One region of the Citrobacter pasteurii genome, then DNA from elsewhere that is predicted to be linked to it. Evidence: predicted binding sites of a transcription regulator. Region 1 holds the regulator's gene; each other region holds the start of a gene.
What was found. Region 1 encodes PhoB, which activates phosphate uptake and scavenging genes when phosphate is short. Its sites were predicted from a motif close to CTGTCATAAAACTGNCNNAT; they were not measured.
Positions count from the first base shown of each region.

Region 2: the regulator PhoB is predicted to act here: its motif matches at 5,908-5,927, upstream of I6L54_RS17795 (phosphoethanolamine transferase).
Region 3: the regulator PhoB is predicted to act here: its motif matches at 2,347-2,366, upstream of glpT (glycerol-3-phosphate transporter).

Region 1 covers NZ_CP077262.1:4,075,751-4,086,546, forward strand. Annotated here, with positions in the region: gene I6L54_RS19820 (hypothetical protein) at 1-143, opposite strand, end outside; gene proY (proline-specific permease ProY) at 429-1,802, opposite strand; gene brnQ (branched-chain amino acid transporter carrier protein BrnQ) at 1,884-3,203, opposite strand; gene phoR (phosphate regulon sensor histidine kinase PhoR) at 3,611-4,906, opposite strand; gene phoB (phosphate response regulator transcription factor PhoB) at 4,957-5,646, opposite strand; gene sbcD (exonuclease subunit SbcD) at 5,837-7,039, shown strand; gene sbcC (exonuclease subunit SbcC) at 7,036-10,179, shown strand; gene araJ (MFS transporter AraJ) at 10,374-10,796, shown strand, end outside.
Region 2 covers NZ_CP077262.1:3,638,916-3,649,711, reverse strand. Annotated here, with positions in the region: gene glnP (glutamine ABC transporter permease GlnP) at 1-381, opposite strand, end outside; gene glnH (glutamine ABC transporter substrate-binding protein GlnH) at 519-1,265, opposite strand; gene dps (DNA starvation/stationary phase protection protein Dps) at 1,630-2,133, opposite strand; gene rhtA (threonine/homoserine exporter RhtA) at 2,436-3,323, opposite strand; gene ompX (outer membrane protein OmpX) at 3,735-4,250, shown strand; gene I6L54_RS17795 (phosphoethanolamine transferase) at 4,315-5,901, opposite strand; gene mntS (manganase accumulation protein MntS) at 6,178-6,306, opposite strand; gene mntR (manganese-binding transcriptional regulator MntR) at 6,493-6,966, shown strand; gene I6L54_RS17780 (anion transporter) at 6,963-8,072, shown strand; gene ldtB (L,D-transpeptidase) at 8,167-9,087, opposite strand; gene I6L54_RS17770 (ABC-F family ATPase) at 9,321-10,796, shown strand, end outside.
Region 3 covers NZ_CP077262.1:1,943,948-1,954,743, reverse strand. Annotated here, with positions in the region: gene glpQ (glycerophosphodiester phosphodiesterase) at 1-854, opposite strand, end outside; gene glpT (glycerol-3-phosphate transporter) at 858-2,216, opposite strand; gene glpA (anaerobic glycerol-3-phosphate dehydrogenase subunit A) at 2,489-4,117, shown strand; gene glpB (glycerol-3-phosphate dehydrogenase subunit GlpB) at 4,107-5,366, shown strand; gene glpC (anaerobic glycerol-3-phosphate dehydrogenase subunit GlpC) at 5,363-6,553, shown strand; gene I6L54_RS09400 (Rpn family recombination-promoting nuclease/putative transposase) at 6,737-7,666, shown strand; gene I6L54_RS09395 (nicotinamide mononucleotide deamidase-related protein YfaY) at 7,705-8,901, opposite strand; gene I6L54_RS09390 (YfaZ family outer membrane protein) at 8,981-9,523, opposite strand; gene nudI (nucleoside triphosphatase NudI) at 9,839-10,264, shown strand; gene arnB (UDP-4-amino-4-deoxy-L-arabinose aminotransferase) at 10,549-10,796, shown strand, end outside.

The DNA.
Region 1 (10,796 bases):
TTACCAATATTTGCCACCCCAACTAATTTGTTAGTTGCAGAGTTAAGGACAGAAACCTTACATGTATTATCAACCTTAACCCCAGGGTTATTATAAGTTTTACTCGTTGTAGAACGGTCTGCTGCATTAGTTATTCCACCCATAAAGAGCCTCATTTAATCTCATTAATAATAGTTATGCCTTACAAGAAAGCATATAAAAAACCATAGAAAGAATAACATAAAAGGCTTCATCAAACTTTCAAAAAGCGCTCATAATAATTTGATAACAAACAAAGAAAATAATTATTATTCTTTATTTTTAAACAAAAAGCATTCACCGTTTTTATACAAATAAAAAAACGAAGCTGAGTAATCAACTTCGTTTTTAAAAATAAAGAACAATTGCCAAATTCAACTACGAACCAACATGACTACCCGGCAAAAATATTACTGCACTTCAGCCAGTTGGCGCTCACGGCGGCACTTGAAAACCCAGCCAACCAGCAGCAGAACAATCCACGCAAAGCCGACGTACAGCGAAATGCGGGTATCCGGATGGTAGCCGATGAGCGCGATGATAAAGACCAGGAAAATCAGGCCAATAACTGTTGTCGCCACCCCACCCGGCACTTTAAATTTCAGCGCTTTGACCTCTTCCGGCGGCAGGCGACGACGGAAGGCAATCTGCGACAGCAGGATCATAATCCACACCCAAACAGTTGCGAAGGTTGCCAGAGAGGCGATCACCAGGAAGACATTTTCCGGCATGATGTAGTTAAGATACACCGCAAACAGCAGCGCGATGGTCATCACCATTACCGTGACCCATGGCACGCCACGACGTGACGTTTTGGCGAACATTTTCGGGGCGCTGCCCTGCTCCGCCATACCGTGCAGCATACGCCCCACGCCGAAGACGTCAGAGTTGATGGCCGACAGCGACGCAGTCAGGACGACAAAGTTGAGGATACCTGCTGCAAAGGTAATGCCCATATGCTGGAACGTCAGGACAAACGGGCTACCGTCGGTACCGACCTGATTCCACGGGTAAATCGACATAATGACGAACAGCGTCCCCACGTAAAACACGAGGATGCGCATCGGTACGGAATTGATGGCGCGCGGAATAGATTTTTCCGGATCTTTGGCTTCACCTGCGGTAATACCGATGATCTCAATCCCGCCGTAGGCGAACATCACCATTTGTAGCGACATCACCATGCCGAGCCAGCCGTTGCTGAAGAAACCGCCGTTGCTCCACAGGTTATGGATCCCGGTAGGCTGCCCGCCGTTGCCAATCCCCCAAATAATGATGCCAAAACCGGCGACAATCATGATGATAATGGTGGCGACTTTGAAGAATGAGAACCAGAACTCCAGCTCGCCAAACACCTTCACGCTCATCAGGTTGATAGCGCAGATAATCAGCACTACGCTGAGTACCCAAATCCAGTGCGGTACGGCCGGGAACCAGACGCCCATGTAAATACCGAAGGCTGTCACGTCGGCAATGGCGACAATCAGGATTTCAAAACAGTAGGTCCAGCCGGTAATGTAACCAGCCAATGGTCCGAGGTTTTCCTGCGCATAGCGCGAGAAAGAGCTGGCTGCGGGGTTATGGACTGACATTTCGCCCAACGCACGCATAATAATGTACGCCGCGACGCCACCGATAATATAGGCCAGCAACACGCTCGGCCCCGCCATTTTGATGGCATCGGCTGAACCGTAGAACAGCCCGGTACCAATTGCTGAACCTAATGCCATAAAGCGGATGTGCCGGGTGCTCAGCCCACGCTTTAGCTTATTATTACTTTCCATCGATTCCTAACCTGTTAACACAATAAAAAAACCACGGGGCCATATTAATAGCCCCGTGGTTAAAACTTATTGTCAGTGATATTAGTGTGCGCTGGAGGTCACTTGTCGACCCGCTGCGCGATCCCAGATAACGGCCAGGACCACCATCACGACTGTTGGCATCAACCACGCCAGCCCTTGTTCTGCCAGCGGTAAACGCTGGGTCCAGGCTGGTAAGACATCACCAATTGCAGAAGCTTTAATGCCATCAAGGATACCAAAAATCAGGCTGATAAACATCGCAGGTGCAATGACGCGGGAAGAATTATGCCACCATGAGCGGGTAAAGCTTAATACAACCAGTGCGATACATGGCGGATAGATAGCCGTCAGCACCGGAATAGAGATCTGAATCAGATGGCTCAGACCCAGGTTAGAGACCACCATCGAGAAACCGCCAAGGATAAACACCAGCGTACGATAAGACAGCGGAACATACTGCGCGAAGAATTCAGCGCACGCACAGGTCAGGCCAACCGCAGTCACCAGACAGGCGATGAAAATCAACGCCGCCAGCAGGAAGCTGCCTGCACCACCGAAGGTGTGCTGAACATACGCATGCAGAATTGCCGCACCGTTAGCAGATTGATCGACCAGCGTCGCACTGTCTGAACCCAGGCGGAACAGCGCGAGGTACAGCAGCGTTAACCCCACGCCCGCCATCAGGCCAGCCCAGACGGTGTAACGGGTCAACAGACGCGCTTCGGTAACGCCACGCGAGCGGGCGGCGTTAACAATAACAATACCAAATACCATCGCGCCCAGCGTATCCATCGTCAGATAGCCGTTCACAAAGCCATTCGAGAATGCCGCATTTTGATAGGCTTCCATTGCATTGCTGATCGGGCCCGCTGGCCAAACAATCGCCGCCACGGAAAGCACAACCAGCGCCAGAATTTTCAATGGAGCAAGGAAGTTGCCCACGGTATCCAGCAGTTTGCCGGGATACAGTGACACCAGAATCACAATCGCGAAGTACACCACGCTGTAGATGAACAGCGGCAGCGCAGAATCACCGGTCAGCGGTGCAATCCCGACTTCGAAAGAGACCGTCGCGGTACGCGGCGTGGCGAATAATGGCCCCACGGCAAGATAGCAGACGGTAGCCAGCAGCAGACCGGCAACTTTACCGATAGGCGTGCTCAGGCTGTCCACGCCGCCGCCCACTTTCGCCAGTGCGACCACGGTAAGTACCGGCAGGCCCACGGCGGTAATCAGGAAGCCAAAGGCTGCAGTCCAGACGTGCTCGCCTGCCTGCAAACCAACCATTGGGGGGAAAATAATGTTACCTGCACCAACGAACAGTGCAAATGTCATAAATCCCAGAGCGATAATATCGCGCGATTTTAACTGATGGGTCATAAAGTCTTACTGCCTGTGGATGTGGTGTTGAAAACGTTTAATTTTCTGCCTTTCCCTGCGGGATGATACAGCGGCATTTTTAAGCAATTCCAGCGGGAAATTCTCCCTGCCTGGCGCGGCGAAGAATAGTTTTTCGATTTACCGCGTAAATGCAGTCGGTATGACAGCACCTGGAGCGCAATTTAAACGCTTATAACGTTTTAAAGCAAGGTGGGATCTAAAAACCAGAACAATATAGCGATATGAAAAATTGAGCTAGCACAAAACACCATTCCCTGGAAAAAGACATGGGTAATCATGCGAACAAAAAACAATCAAACGTCGTAAAATTCAGGAACTCTTTATTGACTGCAACAAAAAAAGCCAACTTACGCTGGCTTTTGGAAAGATAAGCTTACGAATACGTTTTAACCGCTGTTTTTGGCAATTAAACGTTCCGCGAGCACAAAACTAAAACGAGTCCCTTTGCCTGGTTCGCTGTCGATATTCAAACGGCTGTCGTGATGATGCAGAGCATGCTTCACAATCGCCAGACCTAATCCGCTCCCCCCCGTTTGTCGGGATCGTGCTTTATCTACACGATAAAAACGCTCGGTCAGGCGTGGAATATGCTCGGCGGCAATGCCTGGACCGTTGTCTTCCACACAAAATTCCGCCCCCGAGGCCACATGCTGCCAACGTACGGTAATGTGTGTTCCCGCAGGCGTATGATTCACCGCGTTATAGACGAGATTCGAGATAGCGCTACGCAACTGCTCCTCGTTCCCCCGCACGTTCAGGCTGTTATCAACATCAAAAGTAAACGTATGTTTGTGCTGGCTCAGCGTTTGCGCTTCGTGCTCGACCACGCGCAGCATCATCGGCACATCCACCTTTTCATTGAGCATCATCGCCGGTGCGGCTTCAATTTTCGACAGTGTCAGCAACTGCTTCACTAACCCTTCCATACGGTACGTTTGTTCACGCATGGTATGCAGCGCTTTTTCGCGCGTCGTCCCTTCCAGCGGATGTTCCTGCATCATTTCCAGGTAGCCCTGCAACACCGTCAGCGGGGTACGTAGCTCATGGCTGGCGTTGGCGAAAAAGTTACGTCGTGAACCTTCCAGTTGGTGCATCTGGGTAACGTCGCGCGCCACCATTAGCAGTTGCTTATCGGTGTAGGGCATTACGCGAATTTCCAGATGCCGTCCGGTGTTGAGTACCAGATTAATTGGCCGACTAAAGTCGCGTGTTTTCAGATATTGTGTGAACTCCGGGTAGCGCAACAAGTTAAGAATATTTTGCCCGCTATCATCCGGCCAGCGTAACCCTAAAACCTGCTGTGCCAGTCCGTTACACCAGAAAATACCGCCTTCTTCGGTGGTTAGCACCACTGCGTCGGGTAGCGATTCCGCCCCGCTGCGAAAGCGTTTAATGAGGTTACCCAATTCGCGACGGCGCTTTTTGTTACGCAACTGCATTTGATGCAGGCCGTAGAGCAGTGGCTCCCAACTGCCACGACCCGGTGGAGGCGTCATACTCCTGTCGACCCACAGCCACCAGGACAAACGCAATAAGTTCCAGAAATGCCAGATAAGCAGGCCCGTTACCGACGCCAGTAAAAACCAGGGTAGATAACCAAAAAAAGCGCTAAGGATAAAAGCCGGTATGCAGCAGAGGATCAGCTCCAGTACCAGCCTTTTCCATGACAATCGTTCAAGCAAACGTCTTACTCCATTTACAGCCTAATCCCTCAGGCTCTTATTACTTGCAGTCAGAAGCGGGTCGAAAAGCGATATCCCGTCCCGCGTACCGTCTGCACCATACGATCGTGTCCGCTATGCTCCAGCGCTTTACGCAACCGGCGAATATGCACATCCACTGTCCGGTCTTCCACGTAGACATTGGTTCCCCAGACATGATTGAGGAGTTGTTCACGGCTGTAGACGCGCTCAGGGTGGGTCATAAAGAAGTGCAACAGTTTGAATTCGGTCGGCCCCATATCCAGCGGATCCTCTCCGGTCATCACGCGATGCGAGGTCGGATCAAGGCTTAGCCCCTGCATCTCAATAACCTCTTCCACCGCCATCGGTGAAATACGACGCAGAACCGCTTTAATACGCGCCACCAGCTCCTTGGGAGAAAACGGCTTGGTAATATAATCATCCGCACCGGTTTCCAGACCCCGGACGCGGTCTTCCTCTTCACCTCTCGCCGTCAGCATCATCACGGGGATATCCCGCGTCATCGCTTCCCGCTTGAGGTGTTTAATAAACTGTAGACCCGAGCCGCCGGGAAGCATCCAGTCAAGCAGGACGAGATCCGGCCAGGGTTCATTAAGTTGGTTCACAGCACTGTCATAGTCTTCGGCTTCTACGGGTTGAAAACCGTTTTGCTCGAGCACGAAGCAGACCATTTCACGAATTGGAGCTTCATCTTCTACGACCAGAATACGTCTCGCCATGATTTGCCCTGTTTATAATTAAATCGTTTGCCATCAATACCGTGGCATTATGCGTCACTTTTATGACAGATTTATGAAAAGATAGTCCAGGTTTAACGCAGCCAGGCGAATTATGACAGCCCGGAAACAAGATATTACCGCCCTTGCAAGGTTATAATCTCCGCCATCGTTTTTTTGTCATGGAACTCTTATGCGCATCCTCCACACGTCTGACTGGCATCTGGGCCAAAATTTCTACAGCAAGAGCCGCGCCGCTGAACACCAGGCCTTTCTCGACTGGCTGCTGGAAACGGCACAATCCCATCAGGTGGATGCCATTATTGTGGCAGGCGATATTTTTGATACCGGCTCACCGCCAAGCTATGCCCGTGAGCTGTATAACCGTTTTGTCGTTAATCTGCAGCAAACCGGCTGTCATCTGGTGGTGCTGGCAGGCAACCACGACTCCGTCGCCACGCTCAATGAGTCCCGCGATATTCTGGCGTTTCTCAACACCACGGTCGTGGCCAGCGCGGGCCACGCGCCGCAAGTGCTACCTCAACGCGACGGCACGCCGGGCGCGATCCTTTGCCCGGTTCCTTTTTTACGTCCACGTGACATCATTACCAGTCAGGCGGGGCTAACCGGTCACGAAAAGCAGCAGCATTTATTAGGTGCAATCACCGACTATTACCAACAGCAATATCAGAACGCCAGCGCGCTGCGTGGCGACCAGAATCTGCCGATTATTGCGACAGGGCATCTGACCACCGTCGGCGCCAGTAAAAGTGACGCCGTACGTGATATTTATATTGGGACGCTGGATGCTTTTCCGGCACAAAATTTCCCACCGGCGGATTACATTGCGCTGGGACATATTCACCGGGCGCAGATCATCGGCGGTACAGAACATATTCGCTATTGCGGCTCGCCGATTGCGCTTAGTTTTGACGAGTGCGGCAAAAGCAAATGCGTCCACCTGGTGAGCTTTGAAAACGGTAAGCTGAGCGCCGTTGAGAATCTCACCGTACCGGTCACCCAGCCGCTTGCGGTACTGAAAGGCGATCTCGCCGCCATTACCGCCCAGCTTGAGCAGTGGCGCAACGTACAGCAAGATCCGCCGGTGTGGCTGGATATTGAAATTACCACCGATGACTATCTGCATGATATGCAGCGTAAAATCCAGGCCTTGACCGAAGATTTACCGGTAGAGGTGTTACTGGTGCGCCGCAGTCGGGAACAGCGCGAGCGCATCATGGTCAATGAACGTCGTGAAACATTAAGCGAACTGAGCGTGGCGGAGGTTTTTGACCGCCGCCTGGCGCTGGAAGAACTTGAAGAACCACAGCGTGAGCGGCTTAATCAGCTGTTTAGCGCAACCGTACAGACGCTTGCCGGGGAGGCTGAAGCATGAAAATTCTCAGTCTGCGCCTGAAAAACCTCAACTCCCTGAAAGGGGAATGGAAAGTTGATTTCACGGCAGAGCCTTTTGCCAGCAACGGGCTGTTCGCCATCACCGGTCCAACCGGTGCCGGGAAAACCACCCTGCTGGACGCCATTTGCCTCGCGTTGTACCACGAAACACCACGACTCAATACCGTATCGCAGTCGCAAAACGACCTGATGACCCGCGATACGGCGGAATGTCTGGCCGAAGTTGAATTCGAAGTCAGAGGCGAAGCCTATCGCGCATTCTGGAGCCAGAACCGCGCGCGCAATCAGCCTGAGGGCAATCTGCAGGTTCCGCGTGTCGAACTGGCTCGTTGCGCCGATGGCAAAATTCTCGCCGATAAAGTTAAAGACAAGCTGGAAATGACCGCCGAGCTTACCGGGCTGGATTACGGCCGTTTTACCCGCTCGATGCTGCTGTCTCAGGGGCAGTTTGCCGCATTTCTCAATGCCAAACCGAAAGAGCGCGCCGAACTGCTGGAAGAGCTGACCGGCACAGAGATTTACGGCCAAATCTCCGCCATGGTGTTTGAAAAGCACAAAGCAGCGCGCACGGAGCTGGAAAAACTACAGGCCCAGGCCAGCGGCGTGGCGCTGTTAGCACCAGAGCAGGTACAGTCCCTGACAGAAAGTTTGCAGGTACTTACTGACGAAGAAAAACAGCATCTTACCCGTCAGCAAATCCAGCAACAGCATCTTAATTGGCTCATCCGACAAAATGAGCTGCAGGCAGAAGTAAGCCGCCACCAGCAAGCATTACAGACCGCACAAGAGGCGCAAGATAAAGCACAACCGCAGTTGGCGACACTCAGCCTGGCACATCCCGCCAGAGCATTGCGTCCGTACTGGGAGCGAATTCAGGAACAATCCGCCACGCTCAGCCGAACACGACAGAATATTCAGGAAGTAAATGCTCGCTTACAAAGCAGCTTAGCGCTGCGTGGGCGCATCCGTCAGCGGGCACAAATACAGTCGGCGACTCTGCTCACCGAACAGCAGACGCTAACCGACTGGCTGAACGAACATGACCGTTTCCGCTTATGGAGCAGCGAACTGGCGGGATGGAAAGCGCTATTGGCACAGCAATCTGACGCTAACGACCAGCTACGTCAGTGGCAAAAACTCCGCGACAGCGACGTACGCAAGCTGGATGCACTGCCGCTTCCCTCGCTGTCATTTAGCGCGCAAGAAGTCACGGTAGCGCTGGCGCAGCACTCACAGTTGCGTCTATTCCGCCAGCAACTGAGCAATCTGCATGGACAAATTGCGCCGAAACAAAAACAGCTGGTACAGCTACGCACCACAATACAGCAGCGGCAGCAGGAGCAAGCGCAACGCAACGCGGCCCTGGCAGAAAAACGTCAGCGTTATAAAGATAAAAATCAGCATCTGACCGATGTAAAAACGCTCTGCGAGCAGGAAGCACGGATTAAAGATCTGGAAAGCCAGCGTGCTTTATTGCAATCCGGACAGCCTTGTCCGCTTTGTGGCTCCACGACGCACCCGGCCATTGAGCACTATCAAACACTCGAACTCAGCGTCAATCAGGCGCGGCGTGAAGCATTAGAAAAAGAGGTCAAAACGCTGGCAGATGAGGGGTCAACGCTACGCGGACAGCTCGACGCGATAACCCAGCAGCTACTGCGTGATGAACGCGAGGTACAGACGCTTTCTCAGGAGGAGCAAGCACTTACTCAAGAGTGGCAGACGCTGACTGCCAGCCTGAACATAACGTTGCAACCGCAGGATGATATCGCCCCGTGGCTTGCAGCTCAGGAAGAGCACGAGCAACAGCTTCACCACCTGAGCCTGCGTCATACCTTGCAGGCGCAAATCACCGCGCATACGGAACAGATTACTCAGCTCCAGCAGCATATTGCCCAGCGTCAGGCGACGCTAACCGCCGAACTGGCCCGCCATGGTCTGGCCCTTCCGGCTGAGGGTGACGTCGCCTCATGGCTGAGCGAACGGGCGAACGAAACGCAAATGTGGCAACAGCGCCAGAACGAACTGACCGCATTACAGGCCCGGATTGCCCAGCTTGCGCCACTGCTGGAAACGCTGCCAGAAACCGATGCGCTTTCTGAAAGCGCTGAGGATCTGGTGCTGGAAAACTGGCGGCAGGTGCACGATGACTGCCTCTCATTACAGGGCCAGTGGCAATCGTTGCAACAGCAGGAAGCCCAGGAAGCACAACGCGCAGCAGAGATTCAGGCGCAGTTTGATGCCGCATTGCAGGCCAGTGTTTTTGACGATCGCGACGCCTTCCTTGCCGCCCTGCTGGATGAAGAGGCATTTAACCATCTTGAGCAGCTTAAGCAGTCGCTGGAAGGCCAGCTACAACAGATGCAAACGCTACTTAACCAGGCTCAGCAGGCGCTGGCAACGCATCAGCAGCAACCGCCTGCCGGCGCGGATCTCACACTCACCGTGGAATATCTTCGCGATGCACTGGCACATCTCACGCAACAACTGCGGGATAACACCACGCGCCAGGGCGAAATTCGCCAGCAGCTCAAACAGGATGCAGACAACCGCCAGCAGCAGCAGACACTGATGCTGGAGATTGAAAAGGTCGCACAGCAGGTCGAAGACTGGGGCTATCTGAATGCCCTGATCGGCTCAAAAGAGGGGGATAAATTCCGCAAGTTTGCCCAAGGGCTAACGCTGGATAATCTGGTCTGGCTTGCCAACAACCAGCTAACCCGTCTGCATGGCCGCTATCTGTTGCAACGCAAGGCCAGTGAGGCGCTGGAACTCGAAGTGGTGGATACCTGGCAGGCCGATGCCGTGCGTGATACCCGCACGCTATCCGGCGGCGAGAGCTTCCTCGTGAGCCTGGCGCTGGCGCTGGCGTTGTCCGACCTGGTCAGTCACAAAACACGCATTGACTCCCTGTTCCTCGATGAAGGCTTCGGCACGCTGGATAGCGAAACGCTGGATACCGCCCTCGACGCGCTGGATGCCCTGAACGCCACAGGCAAGACCATTGGCGTGATAAGCCACGTCGAAGCGATGAAAGAACGTATTCCGGTGCAGATTAAGGTGAAAAAAATCAATGGATTAGGCTACAGCAAACTCGACAAGATATTTGCGGTGGAGTAATCGCCCCATGGGTGCGGTTTCACAGGCCGGATAAGCGTAAGCACCATCCGGCATAATACATAGCACGATCGTGAATACACAAAGACGGATATGAAATGGCAATCTCTTTTTCTTATCCGCAAGCTATCCCTTTATTGGCGGCGAGCATTCGACGCAGTGGCGCACATCCTGCGTCTTTATTGTTGGCAGGTAGTATGAAAAAAGTCATTTTCTCTTTAGCCCTCGGGACGTTTGGGTTGGGCATGGCCGAGTTTGGCATTATGGGCGTATTAACCGAACTGGCGCGTGACGTGGGCATTTCTATCCCCGATGCTGGCCATATGATTTCGTTTTACGCCTTTGGCGTTGTCATCGGCGCACCCATTATTGCCGTGTTTTCCAATCGTTTTTCGCTCAAGCATATTCTGCTGTTTCTGGTCACACTCTGTGTCGTCGGTAACGCCATCTTCACCCTCTCTTCCAGCTATTTTATGCTGGCGGTAGGCCGGCTGGTCTCCGGGTTTCCACACGGGGCATTTTTTGGCGTCGGCGCGATTATCCTGTCAAAGCTGGCGCGCCCTGGTAAAGTTACCGCCGCGGTAGCGGGCATGATTTCCGGCATGACCGTCGCCAATCTG
Region 2 (10,796 bases), 440 kb from region 1:
AAGCGCCAGCCCAGCCTCGCTGAATCCTTTATGGATTGAGAGCACCGCGCCGCGGGTGATTTCCGCAATATAGGCTCCGGAGTTAATCATGATGGTGACAACAGCGGCGCTGAAGGGGTCAATACGCAAATCGTTAAACGCCATTGGCAGGGCGAAGTAAATAAACATCACCTGTACAACAATTGGCGTACCGCGGATGACTTCGATAAAGACCAGCGCTACGTGGTTGGCTATCCAACCGCCGAAGGTACGCGCAAAACCTGCTGCAAGCCCGATAATCAGACCGCCAGCCAGACCGAGGATTGAAATCCACAAGGTCATTTTGGCGCCTTCTATCAAAAGCGGGATGGCGGGCCAGATGGCACTCCAGTCAAACTGCATATGTCGTTCCTGTTACCGTGGTGTAAATATTCAATTGCCCATTTCGCCGGATGCGCTGTGCTTATCCGGCCTACAGGTCTCAAAAATCCAGGCGTAGGCCCGGTAAGCATCGCGCCACCGGGCAACGTTACCGGTTATTATTTAGGTTCAGTACCGAACCATTTTTTGTAGATTTCGTTGTAAGTACCGTTCTCTTTCAGCGTTTTCAGCGCGCCGTTCACTTTCTCACGCAGTGCATCGCTGCCTTTCGGGAAGGCGATACCGTATTGCTGGGCTTCCAGGGAATCACCTACAGCTTTGAACTGACCGTTGCCCGCAGTCTTGATGAAATACAGAATGTTTGGTGTATCGTGCAGTACCGCGTCTGCGCGGTTGGTACCCAGTTCCATATACGCGTTATCAATGTTCGGGAACTGACGCAGGTCTTTGGTTTTGATGTTCGCTTTTGCGTAATCCACTGAGCCGGTACCGCCCTTCACAGCGACGACTTTACCGTCCAGATCTTTTACGCTTTTCACATCGTTATTGTTCGCTTTGACCATCACTAACAGGCCGCTTTTGTAGTAGCCGTCAGAGAAGTCGATGGCTTTTTTACGCTCTTCGGTAATAGTGATACCTGCCAGCGCCAAATCGACGTTTTTAGTTTGCAGAGCCGGGATGATGCCGCTGAAATCCATTGGTTTCAGTTCATAATCCAGCTTTAGTTCTTTGGCGACGGCAGCCCACAGATCCACATCAAAACCAACGTATTTGTCGCCCTGTTTGAATTCAAAGGGAACAAAGGCGGTGTCGGTTGCGACAACGAGTTTCTTATCTGCGGCATGGGAGGACACCGCAAAAGCCAGGGTAAGTGCAGCCAGTGAAACTTTTAATACAGACTTCATAGGATTTCCTTTTATATCCACGGGGCGATCCCCTGCGAGAACATATGGCTTAATGAAAAAATCGTGCCAATTTTGCAACTCATTGTTTTAAAAAGAGGGTGTCTCATTTTGTTGCACAATAAGTAGGGCAAAGCGGGCTGTTTGCACCGTTTCAGGGCACTAATTTGGTGCATGACGGGCGCGGTGCAAACGGTATGACTATTTAGCGTAAAAATTGTTGATAAAACAATCTTTCGTTAACGATTGTGTGAGGTGATTATTACAAATAATTTACTTTGGAGTGACGAATGATCAATGTTATGCACCATAGAGGTGCAAAACCCCCGCAAATGCGAGGGTAATATAGGTATTTCTTATATGTCTGTTATTCGATGTTCGCTTCGATAAACCACAAGAATTTGTCGAGGTCACGGGAAGCCGCAGTGAAGATATCTGCTGTATCCTCATCTTTTGCTTCACTTATCGCTTTACGTACGCTGTTAGCAACCACGGCATAACGTTCGGCCAGCTCTTTTAAGTGGTCCTGTACGTTATGGATATCCAGCGGGTAACTTTTCAGTGGCGTTTTGCTGTTAATAACCTGCGTTGTCCCCAGTGCCACACCGCCTAACTGTACGGCACGCTCAGCCATGGTATCGAGGTGATCGGTCAGTGCAGTCCGGAAACCATCCAGCATTTCATGTACGGCAATGAAGTTTGCGCCGCGCATATTCCAGTGTGCCTGTTTGGTGATCAGTGACAGGTCGATGAATTGGATCACCTGCTGATTCAACAGTTCAACGGTCGCTTTTTTATCGCTGTCTGTTACATCGTTACGGGTATAAAGGAGGGCAGATGCTTTTGTTTTTACCAGTTTTGCGGTACTCATAATCTCATATCCTCTTGATGTTTATGTCCCAAATCTTCAACGAGAATAAGTATAGCGCTAATTTCAGTTTTATTTTTCCGGTGTTACCTATCAGTTTAATAGCGAGGCGAATAAAAATATAAAATACCGATATAAATCAATCTTCTAAGTTATTTTAGTGCGGTGTATTGTTATTATTATGTTAATGCTATGCCTCAGCATAAATAGCGTGCTTCAACGGGAGGTAAAGGGCAATAATAATAGTGGGGATAGATAACAAGATATTCTGCATGATTATGCAAACCATGCAGAATATTGGCAGGTTAATTCACGTCAACTTGCTTAATTTGCGGGTCTTTACGGATGGTGAGCGTAGAGCCCATTGACGCAGCAATAATCGCGCCCAGAGCCAGCGTCTGAATAAACGTCAGCGTTTCCCCGAGGAAAATCATCCCAGACACCGCCGCCAGTGCAGGCTCCATACTCATCAGTGTCCCAAAGGTACGTGTAGGCAGTCGCGTTAATGCGATCATTTCCAGCGAATAGGGGAGCGCAGTAGAGAGGACTGCTACCGCTAAGCCCAACGGGAGAATAGACCAGTGCCACAGCGCATCGCCTGCCTGAATGACGCCAATCGGCACGAAAATTAGCGCTGCGATTAATGAGCCAACTGCGACCGTTGCCGGGCCATGCTCTTCCCCTGCGCGTTGCCCGGTAAGAATATAGATAGCCCAACAGGCGCCAGCACCCAATGCCAGCGCGGCACCGGTTAAATCAACGTGAGAAACGTCCTGACCTAACGGCAGCAGGAACCACAGTCCGAGCACGGCCAGCGCAACCCAAATGAAATCCACCGGACGTCGGGATGAAAACAGCGCTACCGCGAGTGGCCCGGTGAACTCCAGCGCCACGGCAATGCCCAGCGGGACGGTCTGAATTGACAGGTAAAAGAGGTAGTTCATTCCACCCAGAGACAAACCGTAAAACAGCAGGGGAAGACGTTGCTCTTTGGCAAAACGTAAACGCCAGGGTTTAAAGAATGCGATAAGGATGAGCGTTCCCAGCGCGAGGCGCAGGGCGGTAACGCCTGGCGCGCCGACGAGAGGGAACAGCGATTTCGCCAGCGATGCGCCGCTTTGAATAGAGGACATAGCTATCAGCAAAACCAAAATAGGCAACCAGACTGGCGCTTTACGTGACGACCCCGGCATCCTTTCTCCTGTCAAATGATGGTTACACACCTTTCCCCGCGGGACGCCGCAGATTTGCTGCGATGCGCGTGAGTTTGTGTATAGAAAAGTAAAACAGCGAGTGTAATGGAAATACGCTCGGCTGGTTGAGTATTCGTTGAAAAAAAAATTACTGAGATCCGTACAATGGCATGAAAACGATGGATTAATAATCTGCGCGATTAGGAATCATCTGGATGAATATGCCGTGTTGTGCGCGCAATAATGGCATAAATCATTAGAAAAGTGATGTTAATTGAAAGAGATAGCGGGTTTCTGAAACGTTCTGTTACATGAAAAGTTTCGTTAGACATCGCGAATCGCAAAGAGTTTCCCATCAGTTTTTGGTATATTTAAAACTTAAGATTTACTTGAAGCACATTTGAGGTGGTTATGAAAAAAATTGCATGTCTTTCAGCACTGGCCGCTGTTCTGGCTTTCTCCGCAGGTACCGCTGTAGCTGCTACTTCTACCGTTACTGGTGGTTACGCTCAGAGCGATGCTCAGGGCGCAGCGAACAAAATGAACGGTTTCAACCTGAAGTATCGTTACGAGCAGGACAACAGCCCGCTGGGTGTGATCGGTTCCTTCACTTACACTGAAAAAGATCGTACCGACTCGTTTGGCGATTACAACAAAACCCAATACTACGGCATCACTGCAGGTCCAGCTTACCGTCTGAATGACTGGGCAAGCGTCTACGGTGTTGTAGGTGTTGGCTACGGTAAATTCCAGGATGCAGCCTCTCCGGCTGACAAACACGACACCAGTGATTACGGTTTCTCTTATGGTGCCGGTGTGCAGTTCAACCCGATCGAAAACGTTGCTCTGGACTTCTCTTACGAGCAGAGCCGTATTCGTAGCGTTGATGTAGGTACCTGGATCGCGGGTGTTGGTTACCGCTTCTAATCACTTCGGTGATATAAAAAATCCGCCTCCTGAGGCGGATTTTTTTTGCCTGCAATTTGAGCTGTTAACGAGATTTGGTCTCAAAGATGTCGGTACCAAGGTGGTTGTAGTCCACCTTCTGCAGCTTAAAGTTAGTGATATACACAGGTCCGGCTTTTTTCTCAGAGATAAAGCGGTAGCTGTTGGTAATTTCCTCCGCGCTGATCCCCGTCCACTGTGAGAAAAAACTCAGGAAATCATTCGCCGAGCGGCGGGCTTTAATCACCCGATGCGCTTTGTCATCGCTGGACAGTACCATAAAGGGCACCTGGAAGTTCTGCTGGAACTGATCGTCATGCGCCAGGTACTGTACCTCTTTTCCGCGCTCTTTAAAGGCGAGGCCATGATCGGAGAAATAGACCATCGAGAAGCTACTGCCGCTGTTACGTAACTGTTCGTAAAGCTGGCGCAGCAGGTCATCCGTCTGCGTCATGGTGTACAGATAACAGGAGGTCTCTTTCGACTGGACGAATGTGTCGTATTTTCCTTGCGTACGATCGCAGGCCTGCGGATGCGAGCCCATTAAATGCAGTACGATGAGCTGCGGCTGAGTGCGTTCGGTGGCCAGTACCTGGGCGGTCATCTTCAACAGCGCCTCGTCACGGGTGTTTTTGTCCGCTTCGAAATCACCGTTTTTGAGGAACTGAACTTCATCTGCTCGCTTCGCAATGCTGGCGATTGCCGTATCGTATTCACCAATCTGTCCCTGATTGGAAAACCACCACGTCTGGAATCCTGCGCGGTTGGCCAGCGTGACAAAGTTATCCTGGAACTGAGGCTTATTATCGACGACCCGGTTTAGCGTTAAGCCGAGCGATTTTTGCGTAGAACCGCTGGCGGCAATGTAATCCGCGAAGATATAGCCGTTAACCGAGCTGGCAAACGGGGTGTTATCCCAGTGGCCGCCAAATGCCCCTAACGCATCGCGGCGGGCGCTTTCGCCGATCACCACCATGTAGGTGTGATACTTCGGCTTCACGGCGGTTACCGTCCAGCTGTCTTTCACGCTCGACAGCTTAGCCATGCGCTCTTGCTCGTCTAGCACTTCGTTATTGTTGACGATAACGTCCTTGGCAAAGCGGAAAACCGGGTAACCGGTATCTTTTAACTTGAAAACGCCGCCCCATGCCAGGTTTTGTACCGGAGTAACAAAGAATGCAACGATGCTGAACAGCAAGCACAGGCTGTCGTACTTGTTCCAGCGACGTTTCTGCTCGTCTTTTTTACGCCGTACGGCGATAACGCCGAGCGCAAAAATAAACACGCCAACCAGATAATTGTACCAGGGGAAGATAGTCAGGATTTCGGTCGACTCTTCCATGTTGGTCGAATGCAGCGCCAACAACGTATTAAAGTTTGGCGAGCCGTAAGCCTGGCCGAACGGAAAGTACATTGCCGCAATCAGCGAGCAAATGCCAATCAGCACTTTCTGCGCGCGCGGCGCACTGCGCCACATCAGCATTAATATACAGGTGAAAGCAATGCTATAGAGCAGGCTAAGCGGATAGCCCAGCGCAAGGTTGATCAGCAGAGACTGTAAGAAATAGAGGCCAGTCCACGGACTAATCGCCCGGCTACGAGCAATGATTGAATCTTTGAGGGTTAAATTCATATGCCACTGTTACAAAAACGCCATGTGCTTACCCTGGCGCTAAGGGTCATTGCCTGCCTGAGAGAGCGAGAAGAGGGAATGGGTCCGCATCCGCGAGCCGCAATATATGCAGGGCTGCGAAAAGATAGAGTGTGTACAAGAGAAGGTCAACTACTACAAAGAAATTGTTTTGCGAGGGACGTGGCAAAACTGACAAAAAGAAGGGTTATTGGTACGAAAACGATCGCCCTATTCGGGTGACGGCAGGAAAAAGCAGCGGCGTACCGCGACGCCGCATTATTTTGCTGAGGATTTATCCTGCTCTGGTTTGCTGTTAATCATGTCACACAGCATAGAGATCAGCATCAACCGTACTTTAAAGGGAGAGTGGCTAAACACGCGTATACACCTCTTAAATTCATTCATATAAACCTCCTGACTTCACGATCCCATCAGTCCTTGAGGGATGTCTTTATTATATACAGATATAGCACAGGCTATATTATATAGCTATTGCTAAAACGTTAATTTTTTGTGCCCGCGCAACTCTGGTTTACAATGAACGCTCTCTAATCAGATGCCGTTAACGCGTCACAGTAACGAGGAAGCAGAATGAGTCGTCGCGCAGGTACGCCAACAACAAAAAAAGTGACGCAATTGGTGAATGTCGAAGAACACGTTGAAGGATTTCGTCAGGTTCGGGAGGCGCATCGCCGCGAGCTGATTGATGACTACGTAGAGCTGATTTCCGATCTCATTATTGAGGTGGGGGAGGCGCGCCAGGTTGATATGGCCGCGCGGCTTGGGGTTTCCCAGCCGACGGTTGCCAAAATGCTTAAGCGCCTTGCTTCAGTCGGGTTGATTGAAATGATTCCCTGGCGGGGTGTGTTTTTAACCGCTGAAGGTGAACGACTGGCTCAGGAGAGTCGGGAGCGTCATCAGATCGTGGAAAATTTCCTGTTGATGTTAGGTATCAGCCCGGAAATTGCCCGTCGCGACGCGGAGGGAATGGAGCATCACGTCAGTAAGGAAACGCTGGAGGCTTTTAGCCGGTTTACGCAACAGCAAGGAACAGGCTCTGAATGAGTTTCCCTTTACTACGCGCTTTGCAGCGCGATCGCTTTTTCCAGCTGTTAATCATCGTCGGGGTTGCACTGAGTCTGTTCACGCCATTTGCGCCCCGTCTGTGGCCGGGGGCCATTGACTGGCACACGATTATTACGCTTAGCGGCCTGATGTTACTGACCAAAGGCGTGGAGCTCAGCGGCTATTTTGATGTGTTAGGGCGCAAGATGACCCGCAGCTTCAATACTGAACGCCAGTTGGCGATATTTATGGTGCTGGCGGCGGCGCTGCTGTCGACGTTTCTGACCAATGATGTGGCGCTATTTATTGTTGTTCCGCTGACGATCACCCTGAAAAAATTGTGCGCTATTCCGGTGAATCGCCTGATTATCTTTGAGGCGCTGGCGGTTAACGCCGGATCGTTGCTGACGCCAATAGGTAACCCGCAAAACATTCTGATGTGGGGGCGTTCTGGCTTGTCATTTGCCGCGTTTACCTGGCAAATGGCGCCGCTTGCGGGAGCCATGATGCTAACGCTGGTGGTGCTGTGCTGGTTCAGTTTCCCGAATAAAGCATTGCATTATCACACCGGTACGTCCGCGCCTGACTGGCAACCGCGTCTGGTGTGGAGCTGTCTGGCGCTGTATATCATCTTCCTGGCGGCACTGGAGTTAAAACAAGAGCTGTGGGGTCTGGCGATCGTCGCCGCAGGGTTCATGGTGCTGGCTCGCCGCGTGATCCTCAGCGTTGACTGGACGTTGCTATTAGTGTTTATGGCGATGTTTATTGATGTGCACTTACTGACGCAACTCCCGGCCTTGCAGGGGATTACCCACCAGATTGACACGCTTTCAGCGCCGGGGCTGTGGTTGACGGCCATTGGCCTGTCGCAGTTTATCAGTAATGTTCCCAGTACGATTTTGCTGCTGAACTACGTCCCGCCGACGCTGCTGCTGGCCTGGGCGGTCAATGTGGGTGGCTTTGGGCTGTTGCCGGGATCGCTGGCGAATCTTATTGCTTTACGCATGGCAAACGACCGCCGGATCTGGTGGCGTTTCCATTGGTATTCGGTGCCGATGCTGATATGGGCGGCGCTGGTGGGGTATGGTTTGTTACTGATGATGTAATTGATGTGGTGTGCCGGATGGCGGCTGGCGCCTAATCGGGCCTACAGTGTTGGTAGGCCCGATAAGCGTAGCGCCATCGGGCATGTATAGCAGATTAGTTCAGACGAACCGGCATACCAGAACGGTTCTGTACCGCCTGCTCAACGACGGCCTGATCGACGTCAGACTGACCGGTGATGCTGGTAATGCTCTTATTCAGCGTAATTGGTACGATTTCCCCGCCTTCAAACTGTGCTTCAGTAGTAGACAGTGGGTTATGTACCTCGATGTAACGGCTGCCGTCTGGTTCGGTAGTGGCTTTTACCGGCTCATCGATAAACTGTACGCGGGTGCCGACCGGCACATTTTCAAACAGGAACTTGATGTCGTCGTTACGCAGACGCACGCAACCGTGGCTGACGCGTAAGCCGACGCCGAAGTTAGCATTGGTACCGTGGATGGCGTACAGACGACCGATATACAGTGCGTACAGACCCATCGGGTTATCCGGACCTGCCGGAACAACGGCTGGCAGTGGTTCACCCGCAGCGCGGTATTCCGCATGCATTTTCGCCGTAGGCGTCCAGGTTGGGCCCGCTTTTTTACGTTCTACTTTGGTGGTCCAGTTGATTGGCGTGTCTTTGCCCAACTGGCCGATACCGATCGGCAGAACAATGACGGTGTTAGTGCCTTTCGGGTAGTAGTACAGACGCATTTCGGCGCTGTTAATCACAATACCTTCATGCACGGTATCCGGCAGGATCAACTGCTGAGGAATGTTCAGCACGGTGCCGCCTTTCGGCAGGAAGGTATCCACGCCTGGGTTAGCTTCCAGCATGTTAGACAGACCCATCTGATACTCTGCCGCAAAATATTCCAGCGGTTGGGTGTTGCCTTCAGGAATCGTGATGACCTGGTTTTGGCCAATCAAACGGCTGCCATCGGTAGGCAGCGGGTACGTGACGGCAGAAGCGGTGTTACAAAAACCAACTATTGCGAGTGCCGCCGCGAAAAGCGTTGTTAATTTCATATTCATGTTCATGTATGCGAGATTCAGTGCCAGGCAGGCTAGTGGGTTGAGATTTATGTAGTGTTGGGCACGCATTATATGTGCATTCTGAGCAACAAGGAATTCGGATGTGTACTAAATCACATTTTTTTCCTTTTGCTTTCACTTTATCTGTGCAGCATGAACGGCGCGATCTTATTGCAGAATTATGGCATAATAAGCGGTTTGTCACATATTTCTTTCTCTTTCAGGATACGCCAGTGTTAGTTTCCAGCAACGTCACCATGCAGTTCGGCAGTAAGCCGCTGTTTGAAAATATTTCCGTCAAATTTGGCGGCGGCAACCGTTACGGCCTGATTGGCGCGAACGGTAGCGGTAAATCCACTTTTATGAAAATTCTCGGCGGCGACCTCGAACCGACGCTGGGCAACGTTTCCCTCGATCCGAATGAGCGCATCGGTAAGTTGCGTCAGGATCAATTCGCCTTTGAAGAATTCACCGTGCTTGACACTGTCATCATGGGTCACGGTGAACTGTGGGAAGTGAAGCAGGAGCGCGATCGCATTTATGCGCTGGCCGAGATGAGCGAAGAAGACGGCTATAAAGTGGCTGACCTCGAAGTTCAGTATGGCGAAATGGACGGCTATTCTGCGGAAGCGCGTGCGGGTGAACTGCTGCTGGGCGTCGGTATTCCGGTAGAGCAGCATTACGGCCCGATGAGTGAAGTCGCCCCCGGCTGGAAACTGCGTGTGCTTCTGGCACAGGCGCTGTTCTCTAACCCGGACATTCTGCTGCTCGACGAACCAACCAACAACCTGGATATCGACACCATCCGCTGGCTCGAGCAGACGCTCAATGAGCGTGACAGCACCATGATCATCATTTCGCACGACCGTCACTTCCTGAACATGGTCTGTACGCACATGGCGGATCTGGACTACGGCGAACTGCGTGTTTATCCGGGCAACTACGACGAATACATGACGGCGGCAACTCAGGCGCGTGAACGTCTGCTGGCCGATAACGCCAAGAAGAAAGCACAGATTGCCGATCTGCAATCCTTCGTCAGCCGCTTTAGCGCCAACGCGTCTAAATCTCGTCAGGCGACCTCTCGTGCGCGCCAGATTGATAAGATCAAGCTCGACGAAGTGAAAGCGTCCAGCCGTCAGAACCCGTTCATCCGCTTCGAACAGGATAAGAAACTGTTCCGTAACGCGCTGGAAGTGGAAGCGCTGGCGAAAGGTTTTGATGAAGGCCCGCTGTTTAAAAACTTCAACCTGCTGCTGGAAGTGGGGGAGAAGGTTGCCATCATTGGTGCCAACGGTGTGGGTAAATCCACTATGCTGAAAACGTTGGTTGGCGATTTGCGGCCGGACAACGGTACCGTGAAGTGGTCTGAAAACGCCCAGGTCGGTTACTACGCGCAGGATCATGAATACGAGTTTGAAAACGATCTGACCGTTTTCGAATGGATGAGCCAGTGGAAACAAGAAGGCGATGATGAGCAGGTTGTGCGCAGTTTCCTTGGCCGTCTGCTGTTCAGCCAGGACGATATCAAGAAACCTGCAAAAGTGCTCTCCGGTGGTGAAAAAGGACGCATGCTGTTCGGTAAGCTGATGATGCAGAAACCGAATATCCTGGTGATGGATGAACCGACCAACCACCTGGATATGGAATCTATCGAGTCGCTGAACATGGCGCTGGAAATGTATCAGGGCACGCTGATCTTTGTTTCT
Region 3 (10,796 bases), 2.1 Mb from region 1:
TTCTCATCAATCAGCATGTGGTAGTCCGGCCCAATGCCGTCCGCATACTGCGCAACCTGCTTCATGGCACCCGGTTTAAACATCCAGTCGTAGTTGTAATTCACCCAACTGCCGTCTGGTTTTTTCTCCTGAGTTTCATTCCAGTCAGTGTACGCAATCAACTGCACCAGATTGAGATCCATCCCCATCTTCGGTTCCAGTTCATTTTTGATGCGTTTTAACTCCACAACATCAAAGCACTGCAGATAGACATTGTCTTGTTTACCGGTGTACCCGTACTTTTTCAGCACTTCCAGCGTCTTAGCGGCGATATCCTTCCCTTCCTGGTGATGGAACCACGGCGCTTTCATTTCCGGGTAAATACCGATATTTTTACCGGTTGAATGATTTAATCCCTGAACAAATTCAATTTCTTCTTCGAAAGTGTGCACACGGAAATCAGATTTACCCATCGGGAAACGCCCTGGATATGTCTGTACCTTTTTGCCATTTTCGATATCGAAACCTTCGGTAAATTTCAGCGATTTGATCTCATCCAGCGTAAAGTCGATGGCATAGTAACGCCCATCTTTACGCGCACGATCCGGGAAGCGCTCAGCAACATCGGTGACGCGGTCAAGATAGTGGTCATGCAGGACAACCAGATGATCATCCTTAGTCATCACCAAATCCTGCTCCAGAAAATCCGCGCCCTGAGCATAAGCCATCGCTTTCGCAGGCAGCGTATGCTCCGGTAAATATCCGCTGGCGCCACGGTGCGCAATGACAATTTTATCTGCGGCAACCGCCGCACTGCTCACAACCATACCTGCCAGCATCAGCGCCACGCTGAGACTTTTCAATGTGGTTTTCATCTATTAGCCCCCGTTACGCTTGAGCAGCATCTCTTCGTGATGGCGTTTTTCACCAATCATGACGACTACCAACAGAATAACCGCCAGCACGCTACCGCCAATCATCACCATAAAGCCGCCGTCCCAGCCGAAGAAGTCAACGGTGTAACCGACAATGGCGCTCGCCGCGACAGAACCACCGAGATAACCGAACAGTCCGGTGAAGCCTGCCGCCGTCCCCGCCGCTTTTTTCGGTGCCAGTTCCAGCGCATGCAGACCAATCAACATGACCGGGCCGTAGATCAGGAAGCCGATGATAATCATACAAGCCATATCCACGTTCGGATTGCCTGCCGGGTTCATCCAGTAAACGACCGTCGCGATGGTGACCAGCGTCATAAAGAACACGCCGGTGGCGCCACGGTTACCGCGGAAGACTTTATCCGACATCCAGCCACACAGCAGCGTCCCCGGGATACCGGCATACTCGTACAGGAAGTAAGCCCAGGACGATTTATCCAGTGCAAAATGCTTCACTTCTTTCAGGTAAGTCGGCGACCAGTCCAGGATGCCGTAGCGCAGCAGATAAACAAACACGTTGGCGATAGCGATGTACCACAACAGTTTGTTCGGCAGTACGTACTGCATGAAGATCTGCTTCGCAGTCAGCTCTTCTTCCGCTTTCTCGTTGTAATCGTCCGGATAATCGTTCTTGTACTCTTCGATTGGCGGCAGACCACAGGACTGCGGCGTATCACGCATCAGAGCAAAAGCAAACAGCGCGACGACGATCGCACCGAAAGCAGGCATGTACAGCGCCGCTTTCCAGTCGTTAAACCAGGCCATACCCAGCAGGAACAGCAGCGGAGGCAGACCGCCACCCACGTTATGCGCACAGTTCCAAACGGAAACGATGCCGCCACGCTCTTTCTGCGACCACCAGTGCACCATGGTACGACCACACGGCGGCCAGCCCATCCCCTGGAACCATCCGCAGAGGAACAGCAGCACAAACATCACTGCAATGCTGGATGTCGCCCACGGCACAAAGCCCATAAACAGCATCACCGCAGCAGCCAGAATCAGGCCCGCGGGCAGGAAAACGCGCGGATTCGAGCGATCTGAGACGGACCCCATGATGAATTTCGAAAATCCGTATGCAATGGAGATACCGGACAACGCAAAACCCAGATCGCCACGCGAGAAACCCTGTTCAACCAGATACGGCATGGCCAGAGCAAAGTTCTTACGTACCAGATAGTACGCGGCATAACCGAAAAATATTCCCAGGAAAATCTGCCAGCGCAATCGACGATAAGTCGGATCGATCTCCGCTGCAGCTAAACGCGCTTTATGTGGCGCAGGTTTAAAAATGCTCAACATATATAGTAGCCTCCGTGGCCGTCTTTCATTCGAAGGAAACACTGCAGATTGCCGTAACAACCCTACCGCTCCCAGTGTGGCCGCGATGTTAAGGAAACATTCCAGGCAATAATGTGAATTACAGCACAGATTGTTACACATTTATGACAAATGTTCATAAAAGCGCACGGAATCACGTTTCATTTTCGAATTATGAGCGATTATGCGCGAAATCAAACAATCCATGTTTTTTATGTGGCTAAATGATAAAAAACGAACTGTGAGGAAAAACAATGAAAACTCGCGACTCGCAAACAAGTGACGTGATTATCATTGGTGGAGGAGCAACAGGTGCAGGGATCGCACGCGACTGTGCCCTGCGCGGATTGCGCGTCATCTTAGTAGAACGCCACGATATCGCCACAGGTGCGACCGGGCGCAACCACGGCCTGCTGCACAGCGGTGCACGCTACGCCGTCACCGATGCTGAATCTGCCCGTGAGTGCATCAGCGAAAACCAAATTCTGAAACGTATCGCCCGCCATTGCGTTGAGCCAACGGACGGTCTGTTTATTACCCTGCCGGAGGATGAGCTCTCCTTTCAGGCGACCTTTATTCGCGCCTGTGAAGAAGCAGGGATTCGCGCAGAAGCGATTGACCCTCAGCAGGCACGTATTATCGAACCTTCCGTGAATCCACAGCTGATTGGTGCGGTAAAAGTGCCGGACGGCACGGTTGATCCTTTCCGCTTAACCGCCGCCAACATGCTGGATGCGCGTGAGCATGGCGCGGTTATCTTAACGGCGCATGAAGTGACAGGACTGATTCGCGAAGGCGCGACGGTTTGCGGCGTTAACGTGCGCAATCATCTGACGGGCGAAATGCAGTCTCTGCATGCGCCGGTGGTCGTGAATGCCGCCGGGATCTGGGGCCAGCGCATTGCGGAATATGCCGATCTGAGCATCCGTATGTTCCCGGCCAAAGGTTCGTTGCTGATTATGGATCATCGCATTAACCAGCATGTCATCAACCGCTGCCGTAAACCGTCTGACGCCGATATTCTGGTGCCAGGCGATACCATCTCATTGATCGGTACCACCTCGCAGCACATTGATTACGATGATATCGACAGCAACCGCGTCACCGCAGAAGAAGTCGACATTCTGCTGCGTGAAGGCGAGAAACTGGCGCCGATTATGGCGAAAACGCGCATTTTACGCGCCTACTCCGGCGTACGTCCGCTGGTGGCCAGCGACGACGATCCGACCGGTCGTAACGTCAGCCGTGGGATTGTACTGTTCGATCACGCAGAGCGTGACGGACTGGAAGGGTTTATCACCATTACCGGCGGCAAACTGATGACTTACCGCCTGATGGCGGAATGGGCCACCGATGCTGTTTGCCGTAAGCTGGGCAATACCCAGCCTTGCACAACCGCAGACACCGCGTTGCCTGGCTCACAGGAATCTACCGAGCATACGCTTAAACGCGTTATTTCGTTACCTGCGCCGCTACGCGGTTCAGCTGTCTATCGCCATGGGGATCGTACCCCAGCGTGGCTGAGCGAAGACCGTCAGCACCGCAGCCTGGTCTGTGAATGTGAAGCCGTCACCGCAGGTGAAGTGCAATATGCCGTTGAAAATTTAACCGTCAACAGTTTGCTCGATTTACGTCGTCGCACCCGCGTCGGGATGGGGACGTGTCAGGGCGAATTGTGTGCCTGCCGCGCCGCAGGTTTGCTACAACGTTTTAATGTCACCACCGCCGCACAATCCATTACTCAGCTTTCCGACTTCCTCAACGAACGCTGGAAAGGTGTGCAGCCTATCGCCTGGGGAGATGCACTGCGCGAAAGCGAGTTCACTCGCTGGGTTTATCAAGGGTTGTGTGGTCTGGAAAAGGAGCACCAGGATGAAATTTGATACCGTCATTATCGGCGGCGGCCTCGCTGGACTGCTATGCGGCCTGCAACTGCAAAAAAGCGGACTGCGCTGCACGATTGTTACCCGCGGCCAAAGCGCCCTGCATTTTTCCTCCGGCTCACTGGATTTGCTCAGCAGCTTACCCGATGGTCAACCGGTGACGGATATAGAAGCGGGTTTGAATGCGCTGCGTACTCAGGCACCAGGTCATCCTTATAGCACCATCGGCACGCAGACCGTACTGGCACTGGCGCAGCAGGCGCAGGATCTGTTGGAAGAGTGCGGAACACATTTGCACGGTAAGGTTCATCAGGCTCATCAACGTGTAACACCGTTGGGAACCCTGCGTTCAACCTGGCTTAGTTCAGCAGAGGTGCCGGTCTGGCCGTTATCAGCGCAACGTGTCTGTGTGGTGGGAATTAGCGGCTTACTGGATTTCCAGGCGCACCTTGCCGCGGCCTCACTGCGCCAGCGTAACCTCAGCGTCGAAACGGCTGAAATCGATTTGCCAGAACTGGATGTCCTGCGTGATAACCCAACCGAATTTCGCGCCGTCAACATTGCTCGTCTGTTAGATAACGAAGATAAATGGTCGCTGCTCTATGACGCCCTGCTGCCAATCGCAAAAACCTGCGACATGATAATTATGCCAGCCTGTTTCGGCCTGGCTGACGATCGGCTCTGGAAGTGGCTCAACGACCGCCTGCCCTGCTCACTGATGTTATTACCAACTTTACCGCCGTCAGTGCTGGGCATGCGCCTGCATAACAAATTGCAGCGCCAGTTTGTACGCCAGGGTGGGGTGTGGATGCCAGGTGATGAAGTGAAAAAAATCACCTGTCAGGATAGCGTTGTCAGCGAAATCTGGACCCGCAACCATGCCGATATTCCTTTGCGGCCACGTTTCGCCGTGCTCGCCAGCGGCAGTTTCTTTAGCAGCGGACTGGTTGCCACGCGCGAAGCCGTTCATGAGCCGATTCTCGGTCTGGATGTGCACCAAACCGCCACACGTGCGCAGTGGTATCAGCGTGACGTCTTTGATCCACAACCGTGGCAACAGTTTGGCGTAACCACCGATGCTGAACTGCGTCCATCGCTTGCAGGAAAAACAGTAGAGAATATGTTTGCCATCGGATCGGTACTTGGCGGTTTTGACCCTATCGCCCAGGGTTGCGGAGGCGGAGTGTGCGCAGTGAGCGCTTTACACGCCGCACATCATATTGCGAAACGTGCAGGAGGCCAGCAATGAGCGACACACGTTTTGAAAGTTGTATCAAATGCACGGTGTGCACCACTGCCTGTCCGGTAAGCCGCGTCAACCCAAGCTACCCTGGCCCTAAACAAGCCGGGCCAGACGGCGAACGCCTGCGCCTGAAAGATGGTGCGCTCTATGACGATGCGCTGAAATATTGCATCAACTGCAAACGCTGTGAAGTGGCCTGCCCTTCGGATGTCAAAATTGGCGATATCATTCAACGCGCGCGTGCCAAATACGACACGACGCGTCCGTCGATACGTAACTTTGTCTTAAGCCATACCGATTTGATGGGCAGTGTTTCTACGCCGTTCGCACCCATCGTGAACACCGCGACTTCACTGAAACCAGTGCGCCAGCTTCTTGATTATGCACTAAAAATCGATCATCGCCGTACGCTGCCAAAGTACTCCTTCGGTACCTTCCGCCGCTGGTATCGCAGCATAGCCGCACAGCAGGCGCAGTATCAGGATCAAGTCGCATTTTTCCACGGTTGCTTTGTGAACTACAACCATCCGCAACTCGGTAAAGATCTGATAAAAGTGCTGAACGCGATGGGTACCGGCGTACAACTGCTGAGTAAAGAGAAATGCTGTGGCGTACCACTGATCGCCAACGGTTTCACCGATAAAGCCCGTAAGCAGGCGGTAAGTAATGTGGCTTCACTGCGAGAAGCGATTGACGGAAAAGGCATCCCGGTTATTGCCACCTCTTCAACCTGTACCTTTGCGCTACGTGATGAATACCCTGAAGTGCTGGATGTCGACAACTCAGGTCTGCGCGACCATATTGAACTGGCTACACGCTGGCTGTGGCGCAAGCTGGACGAAGGGAAAACGTTGCCGCTGAAAACGCTGCCGCTAAAAGTGGTCTATCACACACCATGTCATATGGAGAAAATGGGCTGGACGCTCTACACGCTGGAACTGCTGCGACAAATTCCTGGACTTGAACTGACAGTGCTGGATTCACAATGCTGCGGCATTGCCGGAACTTACGGATTCAAAAAGGAAAACTATCCGACGTCACAGTCAATTGGCGCACCGCTATTCCGCCAGATTGAAGAAAGCGGCGCGGATATCGTCGTGACCGACTGTGAAACGTGTAAATGGCAGATTGAGATGTCGACAAGTAAGCGTTGCGAACATCCTATTACCCTGCTCGCCAAAGCGTTGGGGTAACTCAGTTGCCCGGTGGTGTTTGCTACCGGGCATTTTTGCGCATCCAGTTCCGCTTATTTGAATACGTTGCAGTCGGGCGTATTTATCTCTGATTCACCCACGCAAAGAATCAATTTCTCATATGCAGCGCTTGTGAAAAGTGGATACCGTCACGCCATCTTCTCTTTCTGGTGACGGACTACCATGGCTATACCCACCACATCCACACCGCATGATGCGGTTTTTAAAAAGATAATTTCTTATCCTGAGATGGCCCGGGATTTTCTGGAGATTCACCTCCCCGTCACATTACGTGAGATATGCAATTTGCAAACGCTGAAGCTGGAGTCCACCAGTTTTATCGAACAGGATCTCCGCGCGTACTACTCCGACGTATTGTGGTCGCTAAAAACCCACGAAGGTGATGGCTATATCTATTGTGTCATCGAACATCAGAGTACAGCTGTGCAGCACATGGCATTCCGCCTGATGCGCTATGCCACCGCTGCGATGCAGCACCATCTTGATGTCGGGAATAAAACGCTGCCGCTGGTGATCCCCATGTTGTTTTATCACGGTCAACAAAGCCCCTATCCCTGGTCACTCAACTGGCTGGATGAATTTGACAACCCACAACTGGCGCGACAACTTTATTCGGAAGCTTTTCCGCTGGTCGACATTACCGTGATTCCTGACGATGAAATCGCGCAACATCGGCGTGTTGCGTTGCTTGAGTTGATGCAAAAACATATCCGCGATCGCGATTTGATGGGATTAGTGGACCGACTGGTCTCGTTATTAGTTACAAGCACCGCTAATGACAGCCAGCTACAGACGCTATTTAATTATCTGCTACGGTACGGCGACGTTTCTCACGTCAACGAATTTATCCATAAAGTTGCCGAACGTTCCCCTCATAACAAGGAGAGGCTGATGACAATCGCAGAGAGACTCAGACAAGAAGGCCACCACGATGGGCTGCAACAAGGGTTACAACAAGGATTGGAACAAGGAGTACAAAAAGGTATGCAAGAAGAAGCAACAAGGATCGCTCGCATGATGCTGGAACAAGGGATTGATCGTGATTTGGTTCAGTTAATTACCGGGTTATTGCCAGACGATGTCACAGCGTGAGTCAGACAGGGAAGGTTTGTAACCTTCCCTGCCACTAATCAAACCGTCAGGGATTCTACCACGTCTATCCAGCCGTGTTCCCCGGCGATATCCTGACCATTTAGCCAACGCCGCAGCATATTAAGCGCCATCATTGCGCAAACTTCCTGACGAACAGCCAAACTATAGCGATTTGCATTGAGTCGCACCCGCAAGGCATGCGTGCCGTCAGGTGTTGCCAGTGCGAAGTTAATATGTTCGTTTTCGAAACCCGATACCGCCAGCGCCAGTTCGGCATAATGGTTGCCGCGTCGCTCGGTTATCCAGTGAGCCGTTTGCGCCAGCGTTTCTTCCTGAGATGGCACTACCTCGCTCGCTAACAACGGGGCACTGGCGCGAGACAGCTGCAGAGCAATTAAGCCTCCGGTAAATTGCTCGCTCAGCGTCAGACTGTACTGGCGCTCCTGGAGCTTACGGGCAATTTGCACAGGTAACCCTTCGGTACCTTCAAAAATCATATTCTGGCCGGCAACACGTTTCACCTCTGGCCATAGCGCCAGCATCGCTTCACGTTGGGAATCGGGCCCGGTTAACTTCAGCTCGATAATCGGCATCGACGAGCGATACCCCATTGTCACCCCGGGCGGTAAAACCAAAGAGTCCAGGCTCTGCGCCAGATCGCTTTCAGAACGACCAAAAGTCGTTAAGCGCAGGCATAGCGGGGGTTGAGAGAGAGAAAAACGTTCGCGCAGGCGCGGCAGGATCTCATGTTCAACCATGACTTTAAATTCTGACGGCACACCCGGCGTAAAGAACATCAGGCAGCGATTAAGCTTTACGGCGAACCCGCAGGCAGTTCCGACCGGATTATTAATAAACTCCGCGCTGGCCGGAAGCTCAGCCTGTTTGCGATTGCCCGGTGCCATGACGCGTCCCCGCTCACGGAAAAAACGCGCCATTTCGGCCAGCCACGCTTCATGCAGTACCAGCCCTTCACCTTTTGCCGTTGCCGCCGCCAGTGCGCTCAAATCATCGCTGGTCGGCCCTAAGCCGCCATTGACGATCAGTACATCAGCATGTTCGCTACGCTCACGCAGAATAGCGACCAAATCGTTCAGATTGTCGCCAACCGTATTGCGGCGTGTTAACGGTAATCCCTGATTAAAGAAAAAATCTGCCAGCCAGGCGGCATTGGTGTCGACGATTTGTCCGTGCAACACTTCATCCCCGGTGGATAGCATCTCCACGTTTAACATCGTGTTCTCCTGCTTTTATGATGAAAACACTATAACGCATGGAGGGGGGAAGGCGCGACTGAAGGCCGCGCCGGAAAAATCAGAAACTCGCGTTAACCCCAACGTACGGGCCATCCGCAATCGCGTTATCGCGGTTGCCGTCTTTGCCCGCCAGATTCAGGTAACGATAACCGGCTTCGATGCTCAGCGGACGCATAATGGTCAGGCGCGCACCGGCATTCGCCTCTTCATAGCTGTCGATCCCGCTGGAGAGTGAATCCGGGGAGTAGTAGTATTCACCAAACAGACGGATGCTGTCGCCAATCGGCCACTGCAAACCGCCACCGACCGCCGCAGCGTAACCCTCATCACCATCATTCGGGTTAGTATAAATGCCTTTACCACCAACTGTTGCCAGCAGTGGACCGAGTGGAATATTCAGACCCAGCCCCAGACCAGCCGCATCACCGTCGTCATCGTTATGCATCCAGTTGCCGCTAACGGCAAGACCCGTGGTTTCAGTGCCCATACCGAAGCCAAGGTTGGTGTAATCTTCGCCCGCCTGGCCGCTAATGCTAATTGCGCTCGCCGACGCAGAAACAAACAGCATTCCGGCAAAACCCAACAGTAAACTTTTTTTCATTTTCTATCCTTTCCAGCAAGAATCAAAACATAGCCCCAAAACCGAGGGATTGTACTTCCAGATGGCGAGGAATCAATGAGCTAAAAAAGCGATGCAATACCATATTGTAACTAAATACTACTCAGAAAATTTAGATAAGGTTAAATTTTTGTATGAAATCTATCGCTGAGCGTCTCTGAATGCCATTTTCAACAACTATCAATTTTTCCCCAGCCACACGGGCTTAATCGTCGATGAAGCGTTTTTTCTTCAACCTGCAAAAGGTAAGATAGGTGGATGATGGAATTCTCAATCTCCCCTGGAAGGACTTGACCTATGCGCCAAAGAACAATTGTTTGCCCATTAATTCAAAACGATGGCTGCTATTTACTGTGTAAAATGGCTGACGACCGCGGCGTGTTTCCCGGTCAGTGGGCGCTATCTGGCGGGGGTGTTGAGCCGGGTGAGCGCATCGAAGAGGCTTTGCGTCGGGAAGTGAGGGAAGAGCTGGGTGAACAACTGGTATTATCAGAAATTACTCCGTGGACCTTCAGCGATGATATTCGCACCAAAACCTATGCCGATGGCAGTCAGGAAGAGATTTATATGATTTATCTCATCTTCGATTGTGTGGCAACTAATCGTGAAGTGAACATTAACGAAGAGTTTCAGGACTTCGCATGGGTTAAAGCGGAAGATCTTGGCACCTACGACTTAAATATCGCCACGCGTAACACGTTGACCTTGAAAGGGTTACTGTAAATCCCACGAATTTAAACGTAATATAAACAATGTTCACATTAGCGGTATTGTTCTCAACATTCAGCAACAGAGACCAATGCCGCCATAACGGCTAAAAACACTTTATATTCAAACAAATAAATCACTTCTCCCTGTTTTTATCTTTATACCACAAACCTTAAACTCTTAAGGATAAATTAACCTTCGGCCATTAACCTTTATAACCTGATGAAATAATTAACGACGCCCCTGTTTAGTCCTAAAAATAAAACTTCGGTAGCGTTAAATGGCTTGAAGGAATAATGATGTCTGACTTTTTGCCTTTCTCTCGCCCGGCAATGGGTGCTGCAGAGCTTGCCGCGGTGAAAGCGGTGCTGGACTCTGGATGGATAACCACTGGCCCGAAAAATCAACAGTTGGAAGAAGCCTTCTGCCAGCTGACGGGAAATCAACACGCCGTCGCCGTCTGTTCCGCCACTGCAGGTATGCACATCACGCTAATGGCGCTGAACATAGGTGCAGGCGATGAGGTCATTACGCCGTCAATGACGTG